Neorhizobium galegae bv. orientalis str. HAMBI 540: one gene and its partner. The protein of the gene in region 2 interacts with the protein of the main gene of each other region in a pairwise test. Links are inferred from orthologs where the notes say so. Each region holds a gene or a part of one and is shown on either strand. Other genes may lie near its edges. The genes, in order: rho and hfq.

The links.
Region 1: the proteins of hfq (region 2) and rho interact in binary tests that used the Escherichia coli proteins (3 or more experiments, as listed by UniProt). The link is inferred for Neorhizobium galegae bv. orientalis str. HAMBI 540 from one-to-one orthologs.

What each region holds. Positions count from the first base shown.
Region 1 is NZ_HG938353.1:4,142,549-4,152,717, forward strand. The notes cover bases 5,890-8,865. They hold rho (transcription termination factor Rho), read right to left. Parts: upstream 8,023-8,865; coding sequence 6,757-8,022; downstream 5,890-6,756. Other genes in these bases: mnmE (tRNA uridine-5-carboxymethylaminomethyl(34) synthesis GTPase MnmE), read right to left, coding at 5,890-6,670; hemJ (protoporphyrinogen oxidase HemJ), read right to left, coding at 8,217-8,762; hemE (uroporphyrinogen decarboxylase), read right to left, coding at 8,759-8,865. In the rest of the region: RG540_RS19960 (lipoprotein), read left to right, coding at 1-81; holA (DNA polymerase III subunit delta), read left to right, coding at 69-1,100; RG540_RS19970 (ParB/RepB/Spo0J family partition protein), read right to left, coding at 1,111-1,992; RG540_RS19975 (ParA family protein), read right to left, coding at 2,016-2,807; 16S rRNA (guanine(527)-N(7))-methyltransferase RsmG, read right to left, coding at 2,823-3,440; tRNA uridine-5-carboxymethylaminomethyl(34) synthesis enzyme MnmG, read right to left, coding at 3,440-5,320; more of mnmE, read right to left, coding at 5,366-5,889; more of hemE, read right to left, coding at 8,866-9,721. UniProt on the Escherichia coli protein: Facilitates transcription termination by a mechanism that involves Rho binding to the nascent RNA, activation of Rho's RNA-dependent ATPase activity, and release of the mRNA from the DNA template.
Region 2 is NZ_HG938353.1:1,552,611-1,562,527, forward strand. Bases 2,787-5,510 are described here. They hold hfq (RNA chaperone Hfq), read left to right. Parts: upstream 2,787-3,889; coding sequence 3,890-4,132; downstream 4,133-5,510. Other genes in these bases: trkA (Trk system potassium transporter TrkA), read left to right, coding at 2,787-2,889; RG540_RS07965 (D-amino-acid transaminase), read left to right, coding at 2,920-3,783; hflX (GTPase HflX), read left to right, coding at 4,176-5,510. Outside these bases: RG540_RS07950 (sensor histidine kinase NtrY-like), read left to right, coding at 1-138; nitrogen assimilation response regulator NtrX, read left to right, coding at 128-1,492; more of trkA, read left to right, coding at 1,513-2,786; more of hflX, read left to right, coding at 5,511-5,549; RG540_RS07980 (acyltransferase family protein), read left to right, coding at 5,684-6,703; mazG (nucleoside triphosphate pyrophosphohydrolase), read right to left, coding at 6,796-7,629; RG540_RS07990 (deaminase), read right to left, coding at 7,654-8,232; siroheme synthase CysG, read left to right, coding at 8,469-9,917. UniProt on the Escherichia coli protein: RNA chaperone that binds small regulatory RNA (sRNAs) and mRNAs to facilitate mRNA translational regulation in response to envelope stress, environmental stress and changes in metabolite concentrations.

The DNA of each region.
Region 1 (10,169 bases), 2.6 Mb from region 2 along the record:
GAGCTCGCTGAATTCATCCGCGCCGAGATCGCCATCGCGCTCGCCCGCGAACCTCAGCCGCAGACGGTATGGCAGAAGTAAAGTCCCACGAATTCGATCGGTTTGTCGAAAAGAGCTCGGATCTTTACAAGATCTTCGTGATCTACGGACCGGATCGCGGCCTTGTCTCCGAACGGGCAGCACTCATTGCAGGCAAGACAGGCGTCTCCCAGGACGATCCGTTCGCCATGCTCAAGCTCGACGTCTCGGATCTGCAGGGCGACCCCGGACGGCTTCTCGACGAGGTGAACTCGCTCGGCCTCTTCGGCGGCTCCAAACTCGTATGGCTGCGTGGTGCCGCCAACGAAAAACCCCTTCTCGACGCTATGCAGGCGCTCGTGGATGGCCCGCCTCCGGCCAACATCCTGATTGTCGAAGCGGGAGACCTCAAGAAGGGGAGCGGATTGCGCAAGATCGCGGAGCCTTCGCGGTCGATCGCTGTCATTCCCTGTTATGCGGACGACGTGAAGACCCTGAACGGGCTGATCGATTCGGAACTGGGGAGCGAAGGTCTCAGAATCAGCCAAGGCGCGCGCCAGAGGCTCCTGGAGCTGCTCGGCGGGGATCGCGTAGCCTCCCGTAACGAGATCCGCAAGCTCGCCCTCTACTGCCGTGGTATGGGCATGGTCGAGGAAGAGCATATCGATGGGATTATCGGCGACGCGAGTGCCGTTTCGGCCGACGAAGCCGTCGATGCGATCCTCAGCGGCGACTTGCCGGGCCTGCACCGTGCCATCCAGAAGGTCGTCTCATCGAAGACCCCGGTTTTTCTCGTCCTGCAATCCTGCCTGAAACAATTCCAGCTGCTGGATTTGATGAAGGCGGAAATGGAGGAAAAGAAGCTCCAGACCGCCCAGGTCATGATGACACTCGGCCGGCATATTCACTTCAAGCGCAAACCGCTCATAGAAAAAGCGCTGAGAACATGGAGTTCGCCAGCGCTCGCGCGTGAAACGGAAAGGTTGCAGGCCGCGATCCTGATGTCGCGGCAGAGGCAGAGCTTGGAACCCAACATTGCCTTTCACACACTGATGGCCACGGCTATTCAATCAAGCCGTTGAATTTACTAGATTATCTCCGTTCCAGAAGACGGCAGATCTCCTCGAGCTGCTCCAGCGTCCGGTAACCAATCTTGATCTGGCCCCCACCATTCTTGTGGTTGATCTTCACCTCCAACCCGAGGGAATCGGAAAGGGTCCGCTCAAGCGCCAGCGTATCGGAATCTTTTTGTTCCGCTTTCGAAACGGTTGTTGGTTCGGCTTGGGCCTTGATATCGTTCTGAGCCAGCTTTTCGGCATCCCGCACCGACATGCCCTTGGCAATGATGGTACGCGCCAATGAAGCCGGATCCGACGTCGTGATCAACGCGCGCGCGTGCCCGGCGGAAAGGCTCCCCGCTGCCAGCATATCCCGCACCGGCTCGGGCAGCTTCAACAGGCGAAGACTGTTGGCGACATGGCTTCGGCTCTTGCCGATGATCTCTCCCAGATCGTTCTGAGTATAGCCGTGCTCGGCGATCAGCTGGTCGTAGCCAAGAGCCTCTTCCAGGGGATTAAGGTCCGAACGCTGGACGTTTTCGACAATTGCAATCTCGAGCGCGGTCCGATCGTCCACGTCGCGGACAATGACAGGAATTTCGATCAAGCCAGCCAATTGGGCGGCACGCCAACGACGTTCGCCGGCTATGATTTCATATTGCGCAGGGCCTCGCGGCCGAACAACGACCGGCTGAACGATCCCATGCTGGCGAATGGAGCTGGCCAAATCCTGCAGCTCGCCCTCATCGAAACTCCGGCGCGGATTCTTCGGATTGCGGGATACATGCTCAATCGGGACCATGCGATCCGGATTAACACTCCGGGCACCGTTATCGGCTGGCGCCTGCTGATCCATTTCGCCTATGAGCGCTGCAAGACCGCGCCCCAGGCGCCGTTTCGATAGGTCGTCGTTCATTCTTATCACTCACTTGGTCTGAATCAGGCGGCTTTACGCCTGCGTTCTCGCTGGATGACTTCGGAAGCCAGTTGCAAATAAGCTTGGCTGCCCGCGCATTTCAGATCGTAAAGGATCGCCGGCTTACCGTAAGAAGGCGCCTCAGATACACGGACATTGCGCGGAATCAACGTATGATAGACTTTTTCGCCAAGATGCGTCCGCACATCATTGACAACCTGTTGAGCCAGGTTGTTTCGGGCATCGAACATGGTGAGGACGATTCCCTGGATATCGAGCGACGGATTGATGCTGCGACGCACCTGATCGACCGTTTCGAGCAACTGGCTCAACCCTTCCAGTGCAAAGAACTCGCATTGCAACGGCACCAGGATGGAATGAGCCGCGGCCATGGCATTCATCGTTAACAGGTTGAACGATGGTGGGCAGTCCAAAAGAATATAGGAATAGACAAAGGCGTCATCGCCACTCAACGCGCTTCGAAGCTTGAATGCCCGATCAGAAGCTTGGGAAATTTCCATTTCGAAGCCAAGCAGGTCCATCGTCGAGGGGACGATGTGCAGGTTTGGAACCGCGGTCTCCAGCGCCGTCTCCGCTATGGAGTTGTATCCCATCAACAGATCATAGGAAGAGAGCTTGCGGTCTCGGCGGTCGATACCCAGCCCGGTGCTGGCATTGCCCTGCGGATCAAGGTCGATGATCAGAACGCGTTCGCCGATTGCCGCAAGGGCCGTCGCCAGATTGATTGCCGTCGTTGTCTTGCCCACGCCGCCTTTTTGGTTGGCAATCGTGATAACCCGATTTCTTTCAAACATTCAGCACCTGAAAATCTAGGGTTCTTTGTGCCTTAAATTGCTAATCTCGAGGATAATTGAATCCGGCTCGACGGCACTCTGATGTTTTATCAGATCGAACGACCAACGGCCACGGGCTTTCTCGACTTCCGCGGCGTAATCCCTGCCTTTATGGAAAAAAGCTCTTGTATCTTTGCCAATCATCCAAGGCGATGTGTAAGAAAGAAGCGGATCAAGCTCGGCAAGGGCTCTCGCGGAGATGCGTTCGCAATCGGGAAGGGCGGTAAAGGCTGATTCGATTCGCAAAGGATGGACCGAACCCCTGGCACCTGTTTCATTGAGCGCCACCCGAAGAAACGCTGCCTTTTTCTGGTTGCTCTCAACCAGATGAACCCATCCCTGTTGCGTCTCGGCCAGAAAGACTGCCGTTATCACGCCAGGGAAGCCACCCCCGGAACCAAGATCGAGCCATCTATATGGATGGGGGGAGAGTTGGAAGATTTGGGCGCTGTCAGCAATATGACGCCGCCACAATTCGTCCAGTGTGGAGGGAGCAACCAGATTGATGGCCTTTGCCCACTTCTGGAAAAGCGCTGCAAAATGCTCAAGCTTCTCCCGCGTTTCACGTGAAACACTCTTGCCGTTCAGAAGCATTACAGGACTCGCTTGACGCGCTGCGGTGCAGCTTCTTCTTTGCGGAGTAGTGCGAGGATGAGCGCAAGGGCAGCGGGCGTCATTCCGTCGACCTTGGCCGCCTGTGCCAGATTGCCGGGGTTTGCCGCCGTTAGCTTCAGTTTGAGTTCATTGGAAAGTCCCGAAAGCGCTGAGAAATCAAAGGCTTGCGGGATAGTTCGCGCCTCGTCCCGGTGGGTGGCATGGATATCGGCCGCTTGCCGATTCATATAGACCGCGTAGCACGCCTCGATCTCCAATGCTTCAGCAACCTTTGGCGGAAGTTGTACCAATTCCGGCCATATGGCTGTAAGCGCGTTCAGCGATTGGTCGGGATACGCCAATAACTCATATGCCGTCCGTCGTTGACCGTCCTTGTTCAACTTCAGCCCAAAGCGATGTGCCTCATTAGGCGTCAGGTTACGAGACTGCAGAAGGTCCCTGCCAGCTTCTAGTGCCTGGGTGTAGTCTCGAAACTTCGACATCCGTTCTGCTCCCACGCAACCAAGTTCGATGGCTTTTTCAGTCAATCGAACATCCGCATTATCAGCTCGAAGCGAAAGGCGATATTCAGCGCGCGACGTAAACATCCGGTAAGGTTCGGTCACCCCACGGGATGTCAAATCATCAACCATGACTCCTATATAGGAATCGGCACGGCTGAAGTGATAGGCGTCGCCGCCGGAAGCTTTACGCGCGGCATTCAGCCCGGCAACCAAGCCCTGAGCCGCAGCCTCCTCATAACCCGTCGTTCCGTTGATCTGGCCCGCAAGAAAGAGCCCAGGAATTTTCTTGACTTCGAGCGTGGCGGTCAACTCCCGCGGGTCCACGTGATCATATTCGATTGCGTAGCCCGGCTGGATGATCGACACCGCCTCCAAGCCTGGAATGGTGCGAATGAACGCTTCCTGAACCTCGGCGGGAAGGGAGGTCGAAATGCCGTTTGGATAGACAGTCGAATCGTCCAGGCCTTCCGGCTCCAGAAAGATCTGATGCCCGTCGCGTTCGCCAAAGCGGACGATCTTGTCCTCGATCGATGGACAATAACGCGGACCAACACCCTCGATCTGTCCGGAATACATCGCAGACCGATGGATATTGTCCGAAATGATCCTATGCGTCGCCTCCGTCGTGCGGGTGACGCCGCAGGCAATCTGCTTCGTGGTAATCCGGTCGGTCATAAAGGAGAAGGGCACCGGATCTTCGTCGGCTTCCTGCCGGCCAACCCGTGCCCAGTCGATCGTATTTCCGTTCAGCCGAGCCGGCGTACCGGTCTTCAGCCTGCCGAGCCGCAGGCCGAACCGTATAAGAGTCTCCGATAGCCCCAGGGAGGGAGCTTCCCCGACGCGACCTGCGGGGACCTTTTGGTCACCGATATGGATCAAACCCCGAAGGAACGTGCCGGTCGTTAGGACAACCGTTCCGCATCCGAATCGACGGCCATCCTTCAATTCCACGGCCGCCACACGGGCAGCCTGGATTTCCAGGTCAAACGCGTCCCCCTCGATGACAGTCAGATTGGGGTGGCTGAAAATCTCGCGCTGCATCGCCTGGCGGTAAAGCTTGCGATCGGCTTGCGTCCGCGGGCCGCGCACCGCCGGCCCCTTCTTTCGGTTGAGAAGGCGGAACTGGATGCCCGCAGCATCCGCAACCCGTCCCATCAGCCCATCGAACGCATCGACTTCACGCACAAGGTGACCCTTGCCAAGTCCGCCGATTGCGGGATTGCAGGACATCACCCCGACCGTCTGCCGGTTATGGGTTATAAGTGCGGTTTGCGCGCCCATGCGCGCGGCGGCACTCGCAGCCTCGCAGCCAGCATGTCCGCCACCAATGACGATTACGTCGAATGTGTTTTCCATTTGGTCACCTTATGAAACCGCGCAAAGCGCCTTGTTTCACGTGAATCACTTGCCGATGCAGAACTGCGAAAAAATCACATCCAGGAGCTGTTCCACATCGACCCGGCCGGTAATGCGGCCCAGTGACGACGCAGCGGCCCGAAGGCTCTCGGCTCGAAGATCAAGTTCCTGGCCGTTTAGCGCTTCTGCGATAAAATGGGAAGCCTCTTTAAGATATTGAAGATGCCGCTGCCGGTTGGGAACCAGCGATCCGGACCAGGTCCCCTTGAGCTTTAAGAGTATCCGCGAACGCAATTCCTCCAGCCCATCTCCCGTCTCACTGGAAATGGTAAGGTCATAGCCAGTCGATGTTCGGTGCATATCGACCTTGGTGCCGATCCGCAGAACCTCAGCCTTCACGCTGTCGTAAGTATGTTTCGAGTCCGAATCGATCTCTTCGAGCTGCAGAACGAGATCGGCCTGCTCGATGGCTATCCTAGCCCTGCGAACGCCTTCCTGCTCGACGCGATCCTCGCTTTCGCGCAGCCCGGCCGTATCGAAGAAACGAACGAGGTAACCCTCCATATCGATATCGACATGCAGGAGATCCCTTGTTGTCCCAGCAATCTCGGTGACGATTGCAACGTCCCGTTTTGCCAAGGCATTGAGCAGGCTCGACTTACCGGCATTTGGAGGCCCGGCGATAACCACCTTGTACCCGTCTCGGATAATCTCGCCGGCCTTTGCGGAAGCGATGTGTCCTTCGATCTCGAAATAAAGATCACCGACCTCTGTCCAGACCCTGTCCGACACCGACCCCGGGACGTCATCCTCATCGGCAAAATCAAGTTCAGCCTCGATCAGCGCGCGAGCTCGGGTCAATCTCTCGGCCCAACTCATATAAAGCGCCGACTGCCCACCAAAGCCCTGTTCGACCGCCAAGCGGCGTTGCATCTCGGTCTCGGCGGCGATGAGATCCGCCAGACCTTCGACCTCGACCAGATCCAACTTACCGTTCTCGAACGCGCGGCGCGAAAACTCGCCTGCTTCCGCCAACCGAAGTCCGATCGTCTCCAGTTCCTGATGGACGGCGGAAACGACGGCGCGGCTGCCATGCAGATGCATTTCAACGCAATCCTCGCCGGTAAATGAATTCGGACCAGCAAATGCCAGAACCAGAGCCTGGTCGATCACTAGACCGTTGCGGCTCCGAATCGTTCTGAGTCCGGCCTTCCGATCGGCCGACAGTTCACCAGCCAAAGCCAACGCGGCGTCGAAAGCCTGCGGTCCGCTCAAGCGGATAACAGCGACACCCGCTGGCAGAGTGCCGCTGGAGAGCGCGAAGATCGTATCGTTGTCTGCCTGGACCATGGGTTCAACTTACCAGAGGCGGCACTAAACTGAAAAGCGCCCGGCAAAACCGAGCGCTCCAGATCTAATTTGAATCCGGCTAAGGATCAGGTGTTCATCGAGTCGAAGAAATCGCCATTGGTCTTCGTCTGCTTCAGCTTGTCGATCAGGAACTCGATCGCATCCGTGGTGCCCATCGGGGCAAGGATACGGCGAAGCACGAAGATCTTCTGGAGATCCTGGCGCGGCACCAGCAGGTCTTCCTTACGTGTACCGGACTTGAGGATGTCCATCGACGGGAAGATGCGCTTGTCGGCGACCTTGCGGTCGAGCACGATTTCCGAGTTGCCGGTGCCCTTGAACTCTTCGAAGATGACTTCGTCCATGCGGCTGCCGGTATCGATCAGCGCCGTCGCAATGATCGTCAGCGAGCCGCCTTCCTCGATATTACGCGCGGCACCAAAGAAACGCTTCGGGCGCTGCAGGGCATTGGCGTCGACGCCGCCTGTCAGGACCTTGCCGGAGGAGGGCACAACGGTGTTGTAGGCACGGCCGAGGCGGGTGATCGAGTCGAGCAGGATGACGACGTCGCGACCGTGCTCAACGAGGCGCTTGGCCTTCTCGATGACCATTTCGGCGACCTGCACGTGGCGTACGGCCGGTTCGTCGAAGGTCGAGGAGACGACCTCGCCCTTCACCGATCGTTGCATGTCCGTGACTTCTTCCGGCCGTTCGTCGATCAAGAGGACGATCAGATAACATTCCGGATGATTGGCGGTGATCGAGTGGGCAATGTTCTGCAGGAGAACAGTTTTACCGGTGCGCGGCGGCGCGACGATCAGGCCACGCTGGCCTTTGCCGAGCGGCGCCACAAGGTCGATGACGCGGGCGGAGAGATCCTTGGAGGTCGGAACTTCCAGTTCCATCTTGAACCGGTCGTTCGGATAGAGCGGCGTCAGGTTGTCAAAGTGAACCTTGTGACGGATCTTTTCCGGGTCGTCGAAATTGATCGTGTTGACCTTGAGAAGGGCGAAATAACGCTCGCCTTCTTTCGGACCGCGGATCGGGCCCTCGACCGTGTCGCCGGTCTTCAGCGAGAAGCGGCGGATCTGGGAGGGTGAGATATAGATATCATCGGGACCGGGCAGATAGTTTGCGTTCGCGGAACGCAGGAAACCAAACCCGTCCTGCAAGACCTCGACCACGCCTTCGCCGATGATTTCGACGTCCTGGCTCGCCAGAACCTTGAGGATCGCAAACATCAGCTCCTGCTTGCGCATGGTGCTGGCGTTCTCGACCTCCAGTGATTCGGCGAAGGTCAGCAAATCGGTGGGGGATTTGCTTTTGAGTTCTTGAAGCTTCATTTCAGCCATGAAGGGGGGGACCATATTGAGAATTTCGGGGGATGTAGGCGTGTCGGTGAAATTCGCTACCGCGGAAGATGAACCGGGGACGACGGGAAATTACACGCATGCCACGAGATGAGATGGCAACGAAAATAGCGATTCACGTGGAACGCCGCAAGGGGCAAGACGGAAATCTTGCGAAAGAAAGAATATCCTCGGCATCAGAACGGTTTCACGATCACCAGAATGACGATCCCGATCATCAGAACGGTCGGGAGTTCATTCATCAAACGCCAGTAACGCGGCGTTCTTCGCGGACCATCGACCGCGAAGTTACGCACCGCGCGGCTGAACAGCACATGCACCATTGTGAGCAGTACGACAAGCCCGATCTTCGCATGCAGCCATCCGCCGCGAAATTCGTAGACCTCCCAGGCGAGGAAAAGACCGAGAACCCAGGTGATCATCATCGCCGGGTTCATGATGATCTTCAGCAGCCGCTGTTCCATCATCTTGAAGGTTTCGGACTGCGCTGAACCGCGCTCGGCATCGCTGTGATAGATGAACAGCCGCGGCATGTAGAGCAGGCCCGCCATCCAGGACATCACTGCGATCACATGGAAAGCCTTGATGTAGAGGATGAAATCGTTCGGTTGAGCGAGATAGACAGCAACCAGGATGGCGATGAAGACCGCAAGCGCGACGAAGGCGCGCAGTGCCGATCTCCTCCCCGCCGGCTTTCCGGTCTGCAGCTCCTCTCCGCTCACGTGCTCGCTCCCCGCACACGTTCGATCAACTGGCGCACATGATCCGGATTGGCCTCCGGGGTAATGCCGTGGCCGAGGTTGAAGATCAGCGGCCCTTGCCCGAGTATGTCGAGAATGGCGTCGATACCCTCCTCCAGCGACCTGCCGCCGGCGACGACCCGCATCGGATCCAGATTGCCCTGCACCGGGCCATCCTTCTGCAACTCGACCGCAAACGAAAGCGGCACCGACCAGTCGAGGCCGATCGCATCGGCTTTGGTCTTCTGCCGATAGAATTTCAGGTTCAGGCCCGCGCCCTTGGCGAAGGCGATGATCTTCGCCTGTGGTCGCGCGCTACGGACGATCTCGATCATCCGGGTCACGGGCTTCACGGCATAGGCTTCGAATTCCTTTTCGCCAAGCACGCCCGCCCAGGAATCGAAGATTTGCACGGCGTCGGCCCCAGCATCGATCTGCGCGATCAGGTATTCGGCGGAAATTTCCGCAAGCAGCGACAGCAGCCTCTCGAAGGCTTCAGGATGCCGGTAGGCGAACAGCCGGGCAGGGGCCTGGTCAGGCGTCCCGTGGCCGGCGATCATGTATGTCGCAACAGTCCAAGGCGCCCCGCAGAAACCGAGCAGCGTAGTTTCCTGGGGCAGTTCACGCCTCAGCCGGCGAACCGTTTCCATGACCGGAGCGAGATGAGCAAGAACCCCTTCGCCCTTCAACGCCTGAATACCAGCGACATCGATCGGATTCATCTGCGGGCCCTCGCCCTGCACGAACCGCACGTTCCGGTGCAGAGCATCCGGGATGACCAGAATATCGGAAAACAGGATCGCCGCATCGAAGCCGTAGCGCCGGATCGGCTGCAAGGACACCTCGACGGCCAGATCCGGCGTGTAACAGAGATCGAGAAAACTTCCGGCCGCCGCCCGCGTCTCCCGATATTCCGGCAGATAACGCCCTGCCTGTCTCATGAGCCAGATTGGTGGTGGACTGACCGTCTTGCCTTCCAGCACTTGGATGATCTTCCGGTATGCGCCGGTCAATGGGTTCTCCCTAAAAATATAAGAAATGAATCTTTCTAGATTTCTATTTCTTAGAGTCGGTGAGTAGCAAGGATTAAAGTCAAATCACAGCCGACGCGACGATCCGCCGCTTTGCAGCTGTTTGCAGGACGGAAAATCGCCAGTGGTTGGCCGATCTTGGGATAGCTTGAATTTCGCTAGTTATTTCAGGAGGATGGTGGGAAATGAAATTCGGCGCTATCTGTGGATAAGCTGGGGAGGAAAAAGAGCGACGAAGAGCCTATCCCCAGAACGCACAAGCAGGCCTGATCCGCATCCGCAGGAACTGCGAATGTGGAAAACCGGGCGGTTTTCCCGAGGCCTGGTTCCGGCCTGGGAGAACCCGATGGTCTCTCCC
Region 2 (9,917 bases):
GGGCAGCTCGAACTCCACGATGCTCCCGCCGATTTCGATCATGGCAAGGGCGCCATGATCAGGGTGCTGCTGCCGCATCTGGAGCAGGCGGTCGTGCCGGGAACGGATAATAACAAGGAATTGGCTTATGGCGTCTGATATTCTGGTCGTAGATGACGAGGCGGATATCCGCGATATCGTTTCAGGTATTTTGTCCGATGAGGGCCATGAAACCCGCACGGCACATGACAGCGACAGCGCGCTGGCAGCGATATCCGATCGCGTGCCGCGGCTGATCTTCCTGGATATCTGGATGCAGGGCTCCAGGCTCGACGGCCTGGCGCTGCTCGACGAAGTCAAGAGCCGGCATCCCGAATTGCCTGTCGTGATGATCTCCGGCCACGGCAATGTCGAGACGGCGGTGTCGGCGATCAAGCGCGGCGCCTTCGACTTCATCGAAAAGCCGTTCAAGGCCGACCGTCTGATCCTGATCGCCGAGCGGGCACTCGAAAACTCCAAGCTGAAGCGCGAGGTGACCGAGCTCAAGAAGCGCACCGGCGACGCCGCCGAGCTGGTAGGTACCTCCGTTGCCGTCTCGCAGCTCCGCCAGACGATCGAAAAGGTCGCGCCCACCAACAGCCGCGTGATGATCCTCGGCCCCTCCGGCTCCGGCAAGGAACTGGTGGCGCGGATGATCCACAAGCGCTCGTCGCGCGTCGCCGGTCCGTTCGTGGCGCTGAACGCCGCGACGATCACGCCCGATCGCATGGAGGTTGCTCTGTTCGGCACCGAAGGCGCTCCCGGCCAGGCGCGCAAGATCGGCGCTCTGGAAGAGGCCCATCGCGGCATCCTCTATCTCGACGAAGTCGGCGAAATGCCGCGCGAGACGCAGAACAAGATCCTTCGCGTGCTGGTCGACCAGCAGTTCGAGCGCGTCGGCGGTTCCAAGCGCGTCAAGGTCGATGTCCGCATCATCTCCTCGACCTGCTACAATCTCGAAAGCCTGATCGCCGACGGCTCGTTCCGCGAAGACCTTTATCACCGGCTGGCCGTCGTGCCGGTCAAGGTGCCGGCGCTCGCCGAACGCCGCGAGGACATTCCTTTCCTGGTCGATATGTTCATGCGCCAGATTTCCGAGCAGGCCGGTATCCGCCCCCGCAAGATCGGCGAGGACGCCATGGCCGTCCTGCAGGCCCACGATTGGCCGGGCAATATCCGCCAGCTCCGCAACAATATCGAGCGGCTGATGATCCTCGCCCGCTCCGACGGCCCGGATTCGCCGATTTCTGCCGACATGCTGCCAACCGACCTCGGCGACATGTTGCCGAAGGTGTCGGCAAAGGGCGACTACCACATCATGACGTTGCCGCTGCGCGAAGCCCGCGAAATGTTCGAGCGCGATTATCTGATCGCCCAGATCAACCGGTTCGGCGGCAATATTTCGCGCACCGCGGAATTCGTCGGCATGGAACGCTCGGCACTGCACCGCAAGCTCAAGTCGCTCGGTGTGTAGCCGATGCCGGTATGTAACCTATGAAAGTGATCATATGCGGCGCGGGGCAGGTGGGCTACGGCATCGCCGAACGGCTGTCGCAGGAGGACAATGACGTCTCCGTCATCGATACCTCAGCGGCCCTGATCGCCGCGATCACCGAGACCCTCGACGTCAAGGGTTATGTCGGCCACGGCGCCCATCCGGACGTGCTGGAAAAGGCTGGTGCCGAAGACGCCGACATGATCATCGCGGTGACCCTCTACGACGAGGTCAACATCGTCGCCTGCGAGGTCGCGCAGGCGCTCTTCTCCGTGCCCACCAAGATTGCCCGCATCCGCGCCCAGAGCTATCTGAAGCCGGAATATGCCGATCTGTTCAGCCGCCAGAACATGTCGATCGACGTGACGATCTCGCCGGAGATCGAGGTCGGCAAGATGGTGCTGCGTCGGATATCCTTTCCCGGCGCTACCGATGTCGTCCGCTTCGCCGAGGATCACATCGCCATGGTGGCGATCGAGTGCATGGAGGATTGCCCGGTCGTCGCCACGCCCCTGCATCAGCTTTCCGACCTCTTCCCGGACCTGATGGCGACGGTGGTCGGCATCTTCAGGGACGGTGTTCTGACCGTTGCCCGTTCGGCTGATGAGCTCGAGGTCGGCGATCTCGCCTATGTCATCTGCCAGCGCGAACACATTCGCCGCACGCTCGGCCTGTTCGGACACGAGGAGCAGGAGGCACGCCGCATCATCATCGCCGGCGGCGGCAATATTGGCTATTACGTCGCCCGCACCATCGAGGAACACCAGCCGAGGACCCGGCTGAAGATCATCGAGAGCGACCGTGACAAGGCGATGGCGGTTTCCGAGCAGCTGCGCAATACGATCGTGCTGCACGGCTCGGCGCTCGACCAGAACATCCTCACCCAGGCGGATATCCAGGATACCGACCTGATCGTGATGCTGACCAACAACGACCAGATCAACATCCTAGGCGCGGTCATGGCGAAATCGCTCGGCTGCAAGTCGAACCTAGTGCTGATCAACTCCACGTCCTTCCATCAGGTCACCGACGCGCTCGGCATCGATGCGCAGATCAATCCGCGCGCCGTAACGATCTCCCGCGTCCTGCAACATGTCCGCAAGGGCCGCATCCGCTCGGTCTATGCGGTGCAGAATGGTGCTGCCGAGATCATCGAGGCCGAGGCGCTCGAAACGTCGCCGCTGGTCGGCCGGGCTTTCCGCGAGCTCGACCTGCCGGACGGCGTCCGTATCGGCGCCATCTATCGCGGCGAGGCGGTGATCCGCCCGAACGGCGACACCAGGATCAAGGCGCGAGACCGGGTGGTGCTGTTTGCCGCCGCCGAAGCCGTGCGCCATGTGGAACAGCTTTTCCGCGTTTCCATCCAGTATTTCTGACCAGCATTCTGAAGAGAGCAGGGGATATCGATGTCGAGAATTGCCTATGTGAACGGACAATATGTTCGCCATTCCGAAGCTGCGGTGCATGTGGAGGATCGCGGTTTCCAGTTCGCGGACGGCGTCTACGAGGTCTGCGAAGTGCGTCACGGCATGATCGTCGACCTGACCCGCCACCTGAGCCGCCTCGATCGTTCGCTGAGCGAACTGAGGATGGCCGCTCCCATGAGCCGCGCAGCGCTCACTTTCGTCATCCGCGAAGTGCTCCGCCGCAACCGGGTCAAGAACGGCATCTTCTACATGCAGGTGACCCGCGGCGCCGCCCGCCGCGATCACTACTTCCCCGCCGAGGGCACGCCGCCGACCATCACGATCACTGCCAAGAGCACCGATCCCTCGGCCGCCGCCAAGAAATATGCAAACGGCATCAAGGTGATCACTCTGCCCGAGAACCGCTGGGACCGCGTCGACATCAAGACGGTCGGCCTGCTGCCGAACGTGCTCGCCAAGCAGCAGGCGAAGGAAGCCGGTGCCCAGGACGCCATCTTCATCGACCGCGATGGCATCGTCATGGAAGGCGCGTCCTCCAATGTCTGGATCGTCACGCCGGATGGCGAACTCGTCACCCGCCCGGCCGAACACGGCATCCTGAAGGGAATCACCCGCACGACGCTCATCGACGTCGCAAAGAAGCTCGGCCTCAAGGTCGTCGAGCGCGAGTTCAAGACGGAAGAGATGCTGGCCGCCCGCGAGGTGTTTTTCACCTCCGCCACCGGGATCTGCGTGCCGATCGTCGAAATCGACGGAAAGCCCGTCGCCAACGGCCATCCGGGCACCGTGTCGTCAAGTATTCGCGACACCTTTTTCGACGTTGCGGAAAAGACGGCGATTTGATAGTCAAACATCGGGGAAGGGAAGCACGGGGCGCTTTCCGGTCGCCTCTTATCAAGCTTGATCATGATCCCGGCTATTCGCCGGCAAAAAAGAAAGAAGCGGCGCTATGGCGGAACGTTCTCAGAACCTGCAGGATTTATTTCTCAATACCGTTCGCAAGCAGAAGATTTCCCTGACGATTTTCCTGATCAACGGGGTCAAGCTGACAGGTGTCGTGACCTCTTTCGACAACTTCTGCGTCCTGCTGCGCCGTGACGGCCATTCTCAGCTCGTGTATAAGCACGCGATCTCGACCATCATGCCGGGCCAGCCCATGCAGATGTTCGAAACCGAAGAGAACGCCGCCTAACAGGACAGAACAGATTTCAAATCGCGATACTTCCAACGAATCCATGGTCCCGGAGGCTGAAAAGCGCCGGGACGACATGCGCGCGCTCGTCATCGTGCCGGTCCTCAAGCTGGCACGGTCGAAGGCCGGGCAGGGCGACTCAAGTCAGGCACCCGCACCGCAGCGCTCCAATGAAGCCCGCCTCGAAGAGGCGATCGGCTTGGCACGAGCGATCGACCTGGAGATCGTCCAGGGCCTGATCGTGCCGATCAGCCAGCCGCGTCCGGGAACGCTGATGGGCAGCGGCAAGATCGAGGAAATCAAGGCGCTGCTCGACGAGCACGACGCAGGCCTCGTCATCGTCGATCATCCGCTGACCCCGGTGCAGCAGCGCAATCTCGAAAAGGAATGGCAGGCCAAGGTCATCGACCGGACCGGCCTGATCCTCGAAATCTTTGGCCGCCGCGCCTCCACCAAGGAAGGCACGCTGCAGGTCGATCTGGCGCATCTCAATTACCAGAAGGGCCGCCTGGTCCGCAGCTGGACCCACCTTGAACGCCAGCGCGGTGGCGCCGGCTTCATGGGCGGCCCGGGTGAAACCCAGATCGAGGCCGACCGCCGGCTGCTGCAGGAGCGCATCGTCAAGCTGGAGCGCGAGCTCGAACAAGTCGTGCGCACCCGCCAGCTTCACCGCGCCAAACGCCGCAAGGTGCCGCACCCGATCGTGGCGCTGGTCGGTTATACCAACGCCGGCAAGTCGACGCTGTTCAACCGCATCACCGGTGCCGGCGTGCTCGCCGAAGACATGCTGTTTGCCACCCTCGATCCGACGCTGCGCCGCATGAAGCTGCCGCATGGCCGCACGGTCATCCTCTCCGATACGGTCGGTTTCATCTCCAACCTGCCGACCCACCTGGTCGCTGCCTTCCGCGCCACGCTGGAAGAGGTGCTGGAAGCCGATCTCGTCCTGCATGTGCGCGACATGTCCGACCCGGACAATGCCGCGCAGGCCAGCGACGTGATGCGCATCCTTGCCGATCTTGGCATCGACGAGAAGGAAGCAGCCGCTCGCATCATCGAGGTCTGGAACAAGATCGACCGGCTTGATCCGGAGGCCCACGAGGCAATCGCCGAACGCGCCGTCGGCCGCGAGAACGTCATGGCGGTCTCGGCGATCACGGGCGAGGGCGTCGAGCCCCTGATGGACGAGATTTCGAAACGCCTTTCCGGCGTTCTCACCGAAACCTCGATCACCATCCCGCCGGAAAAGCTTGGCCTCGTCTCCTGGGTCTACGGCAATGCCGTCGTCGACGGCCGCGAGGACAACGAGGACGGTTCGGTGACCCTGGATGTCCGCATGTCCGAAGCCGAGGCTGCCGAGTTCGAGCGCAAGCTCGGCAATGGTCCAAAAGCGGACAAGGAAGACTGGGAACGATAGGAAGCCCGGTTACGTGACTTGGTACCGGGCGGCAGCGCCATGATGTTGCCCGTTTTTTGCGGTGCAACATAAGCCGACGAGGACGGCCGCGATTCCCGCAGTTCTCATTCACGGGCCGGCAACAAGGTGGCGTAATGATACAGAGTCAGCCGCACGAAGAGACCGGAAAACATCTGGACTATCTCGACGGATGGCGAGGTATTGCGGTCATCTTCGTGATCGTCGGCCATTTCTGGCTGGATGATTTCAAGCCCGGGTTCAGTACATTCGGTGTAGACCTGTTCTTTGTCTTGTCCGGCCGGTTGATGTCCGAAATCCTGTTCGTCAAGCGGGCAGAATTGCCGACCTTCTTCTTCAGGCGCTTCTCACGCATCTATCCGGCTCTCTTCGCATTCGTGGTCATCACCACGCTTGCTTTCCAGGGTAGCGAGATCTCGCATGGCCCCGTTGCAGCATTGCTGGCCCTGACGTTCACGCTTAACTATGCCATGGTCTATACCCATCCGGTGGCATTGCTTGATCATCTCTGGTCGCTTTGCGTCGAGGAGCATGCCTATATCCTTCTGGCAGGTGTCGCGTTCCTGTCCCGCCGCAGACTGTTTCCGGTCGGCGCTCTCATCATCGCCCTTGGCGCCGCGGCAACGCTGAATGGCCTCATCCGCACCGAACTCGGCGCCAGCGTCTTGTATACCCATTGGCGCAGCGACGTCTCCGTCGCCGGGATATTCATTGCCGGCGGCCTGTGGCTGTTGCTTCGCAAGCGTCAGGCCCCCTGGTGGGTATCCCCGTTGGCGCTGCTGATCGCGGTCGTGGCTAAAATGGCGCCTTTTCAGGTCCTCTCCTTCGGCCTGTCGACCACCATGCTGGCGCTATCGATCACTACGATCGACAGCGCGGCTCCGGTCTTCCGCAAGATCCTGTCCGCCAAGCTTCTCACCTATGCGGGCCTGTGGTCCTTCTCGCTTTATCTGTGGCAACAGCCTTTCTACAAGCTCTATCGCGAGGGAGCGGCTCCAACCCCGTTGTTGCTTCTGGCTGCCGTGCTTGTCGCGCTCGTCAGCTTCTACCTCGTGGAAAAACCCTCCCGAACGGCGCTCAATCGCTTCTTCCAGAACCGCGTGGAGAAAGTCGTTACCGCTGGCCGAACGGCATAGAAATTGCCATCGCCGTCCATCGTGGCGGTTGTCGGTGCGTTGAGGATCAGGAGACGATCATGTCCTGACGGCTTGGCTGGCCAACGCACCCGTCAGTCGAGCTTCCGTTCGATCGCCTTGGCGGCCTGCCAGAGTTCTTCCATGCGTTCCAGCGTGGCAGCCTCCAGCGTCTCATTCGATTGTTGAAGAGATGTTTCTATATAATTGAACCGTCGCCGGAATTTTGTATTCGTGCCGCGAAGCGCCTCTTCCGGATCGGCCCTCACATGTCGGCCGATATTGACCAGCGCGAAGATCAGGTCGCCGAGTTCGTCCGACACCTTGTCCTGCCTGCCGTCGCGCAGAGCCTCGCGCAATTCCCCGATCTCCTCCTCGATCTTGTCGAGGATCGGTTCGGCCGCCGACCAGTCGAAGCCGACCTTTGCCGCCCGCTGCTGCAGCTTCAGCGCCTCGGTCAGCGCTGGCTGGGCTCGATGGACGCTTCCAAGGTATCCGAGCTTGAAATCCTCGGTAATGCCGCGCCGCGCCCGCCGCTCGGCCCGCGCGCGCTTCTCTTCCGTCTTGATGTCGTCCCACTGCAGCTTCACCGCGTCCGGCGTCGCCGCATCGGAGACGGCGAAGACATGCGGATGCCGGCGGATCATCTTTTTGGTGATCGCCTGGACGACGTCGCCGAAAGAGAATTCGCCGGCTTCCTCGGCCATGCGGGCGTGGAAGACCACCTGCAGCAGCAAGTCGCCCAGCTCCTCGCAGAGATCGTCCATGTCGTTGCGCTCGATCGCATCGGCGACCTCATAGGCCTCCTCGATCGTATAGGGCTTGATGGTCGAAAAATTCTGTTCGAGGTCCCAGGGGCAGCCGGTGACGGGTGTCCTGAGCGCCGCCATGATCTCGATCAGCCGCGAAATATCCTTCGATGCTTCCATCATCTTGTCCTTCAATGCCGGATGTCAGGCGAGCGGAATGGTGTTTTTGTCCTTGCCGGACTGGTAGACGCCGGAAAGCCCGTCATATCGGGCTTTGATCCGGCTGGTCTGGGTCTTGAGGCCGGCACGGAGCGGCTCGTCTTCGCTTTCGACCAGGTCGGCAATTGCGTAGGAATGCCAGAAGGCATTGTTGCGCCGGTAGCCGCTAGGCTCCAGGCCGAAAACCTCTTTGAGGATCTTCAGGTCATGCGGGATGGCGAAGGCGTCGCGGGAATCCTCGTGGCTGAAAAAATAGTAGAAATTGTCGAAACCGGCCCAGGTGATCGCCGACATGCACATTGTGCACGGTTCATGAGTCGATAGGAAAATCAGGTCTTTGGTAGGAAGATCTCGTGTGGTTTCGTAAAAGCGCTTCAGCGTGTGCACTTCGCCGTGCCACAGCGGATTTTCGAGCTCGTTATTGGTCTCGGCAATTACCAGCGACAGATCGGATTTTTTCAGGATCGCCGCGCCAAAAACCTTGTTGCCGGTGGCGACGCTCTTTTCCGTCAGGGGCAGGATGTCGTTTTCGATGACGTCGAGAAGGCGGGCGGCGATTGTCATGGGAACTCTTTATCGCAAGGTGTCTAGGCAGTTTATGGCGCGGAACGAAAGGATCGGGGCAAAAAAACACTGTAGTCTACAGAAATACTGGAGAAATATCGTCTGCGGTGGCTTTTGCTCAAGAACCGGTTGATCGTAAAACAGAAATACCGGCTCACAATCCACTTCGCATATCCATTCCTTCAATTCCGCTGTCTTATTGTGGATATTGCTGTCATATGATTCAGGATAACCGCATGTCTCCAAGCCAACAACGCCTGTCGGTCTTTCCGGCTTTCTTCCGCGTCAGCGGACGGAGCGTTGTCGTGTTTGGCAATGGTGACGAAGCCTATGCCAAGGCCCGGCTGCTGCGCAACACCGATGCGGAGATCGTTGCTTGCGTCTCCGCACCGGATCAGGACTATGCGGACTGGCTGGTCGCTCAGGGCATCGGCACCGTTCATTCGGATTTTTCGCCGGATCAGCTCGCAGATCAGGTCAAGGGCGCGGTGATGGTGTTTGCTGCAACCGGCGACGCCGCCCTGGACCGTGCGATTGTCACTGCCGCCCGCGCTGAGAAGATTCCGGCCAATGCGGTCGATCAGCCCGATTTCTGCGACTTCTACACGCCGGCTCTCGTGAACCGCGCGCCGGTCGCGATCGCCATCGGCACCGAAGGCGCCGGCCCCGTTCTCGCCCAGATGATCCGTGCCCGCATCGACCGGATGCTGTCGCCGTCGCTTGGGCTACTGGCGCGCCTCGCCGCCGAATATCGCGATGCCGCCGAACGCCTGGTGCCGCGCGGCGTGTCGCGCCGCATCTTCTGGCGCCGCTTTTTCTCCGCCGATGTCGCGAGCGCCGTCGACGCCAACGATATCGCCGCCGCCCGCCGCTCGGCCAATGCGCTTCTGTCGACCACCGGTCGCGCCGCAGGCCATGTCTGGCTGGTCGGAGCCGGCCCGGGCGCCGAAGACCTTTTGACGCTGCGTGCCCAGCGCGTGCTGATGGAAGCCGACGCGATCGTTTATGACGCGCTGGTGCCACAGGCGATCGTCGACATGGGCCGCCGCGATGCCGAGCGCCTGTCGGTCGGCAAGCGCAAGAACTGCCATTCGAAATCCCAGGACGAGATCAACAGGCTGCTGGTCAGGCTCGGCCGTGAAGGCAAGCGCGTCGTCCGCCTGAAGTCCGGCGATCCGCTGGTCTATGGTCGCGCCGGCGAGGAGATGGCGGCACTTCGCGACGCGGGTGTCACTTACGAGATCGTACCGGGCATCACCTCCGCCTTTGCCGCCGCCGCCGATTTCGAGCTGCCGCTGACGTTGCGCGGCGTCGCCTCGTCGCTGATCTTCACCACCGGCCATGACCTGACCGGCGATGTCCTGCCCGACTGGGCAAGCCTTGCGATCTCCGGCGCCACGATCGCCGTCTATATGGGCCGCACGGTTGCCGCCTCCGTCGCCGAACGCCTGATGGGCGCCGGCCTTGCCCCGGAAACCACCGTCGCCGTGATCGAAAATGCCAGCCGCGCCGACCGCCGGCTCTTCCACGGCGTTCTTCGCGAGCTGCCGGACCTGGAAGCGCGCGACGATCTTTCCGGTCCGGTCATGGTGATCATCGGCGAAGCCGTCGCTGGTGCGAATTTCGAAAAGTCCGAACCGCTTTCTCATGGTAAGATTCCGGTTCGCGAGGAAATGGAACAGATA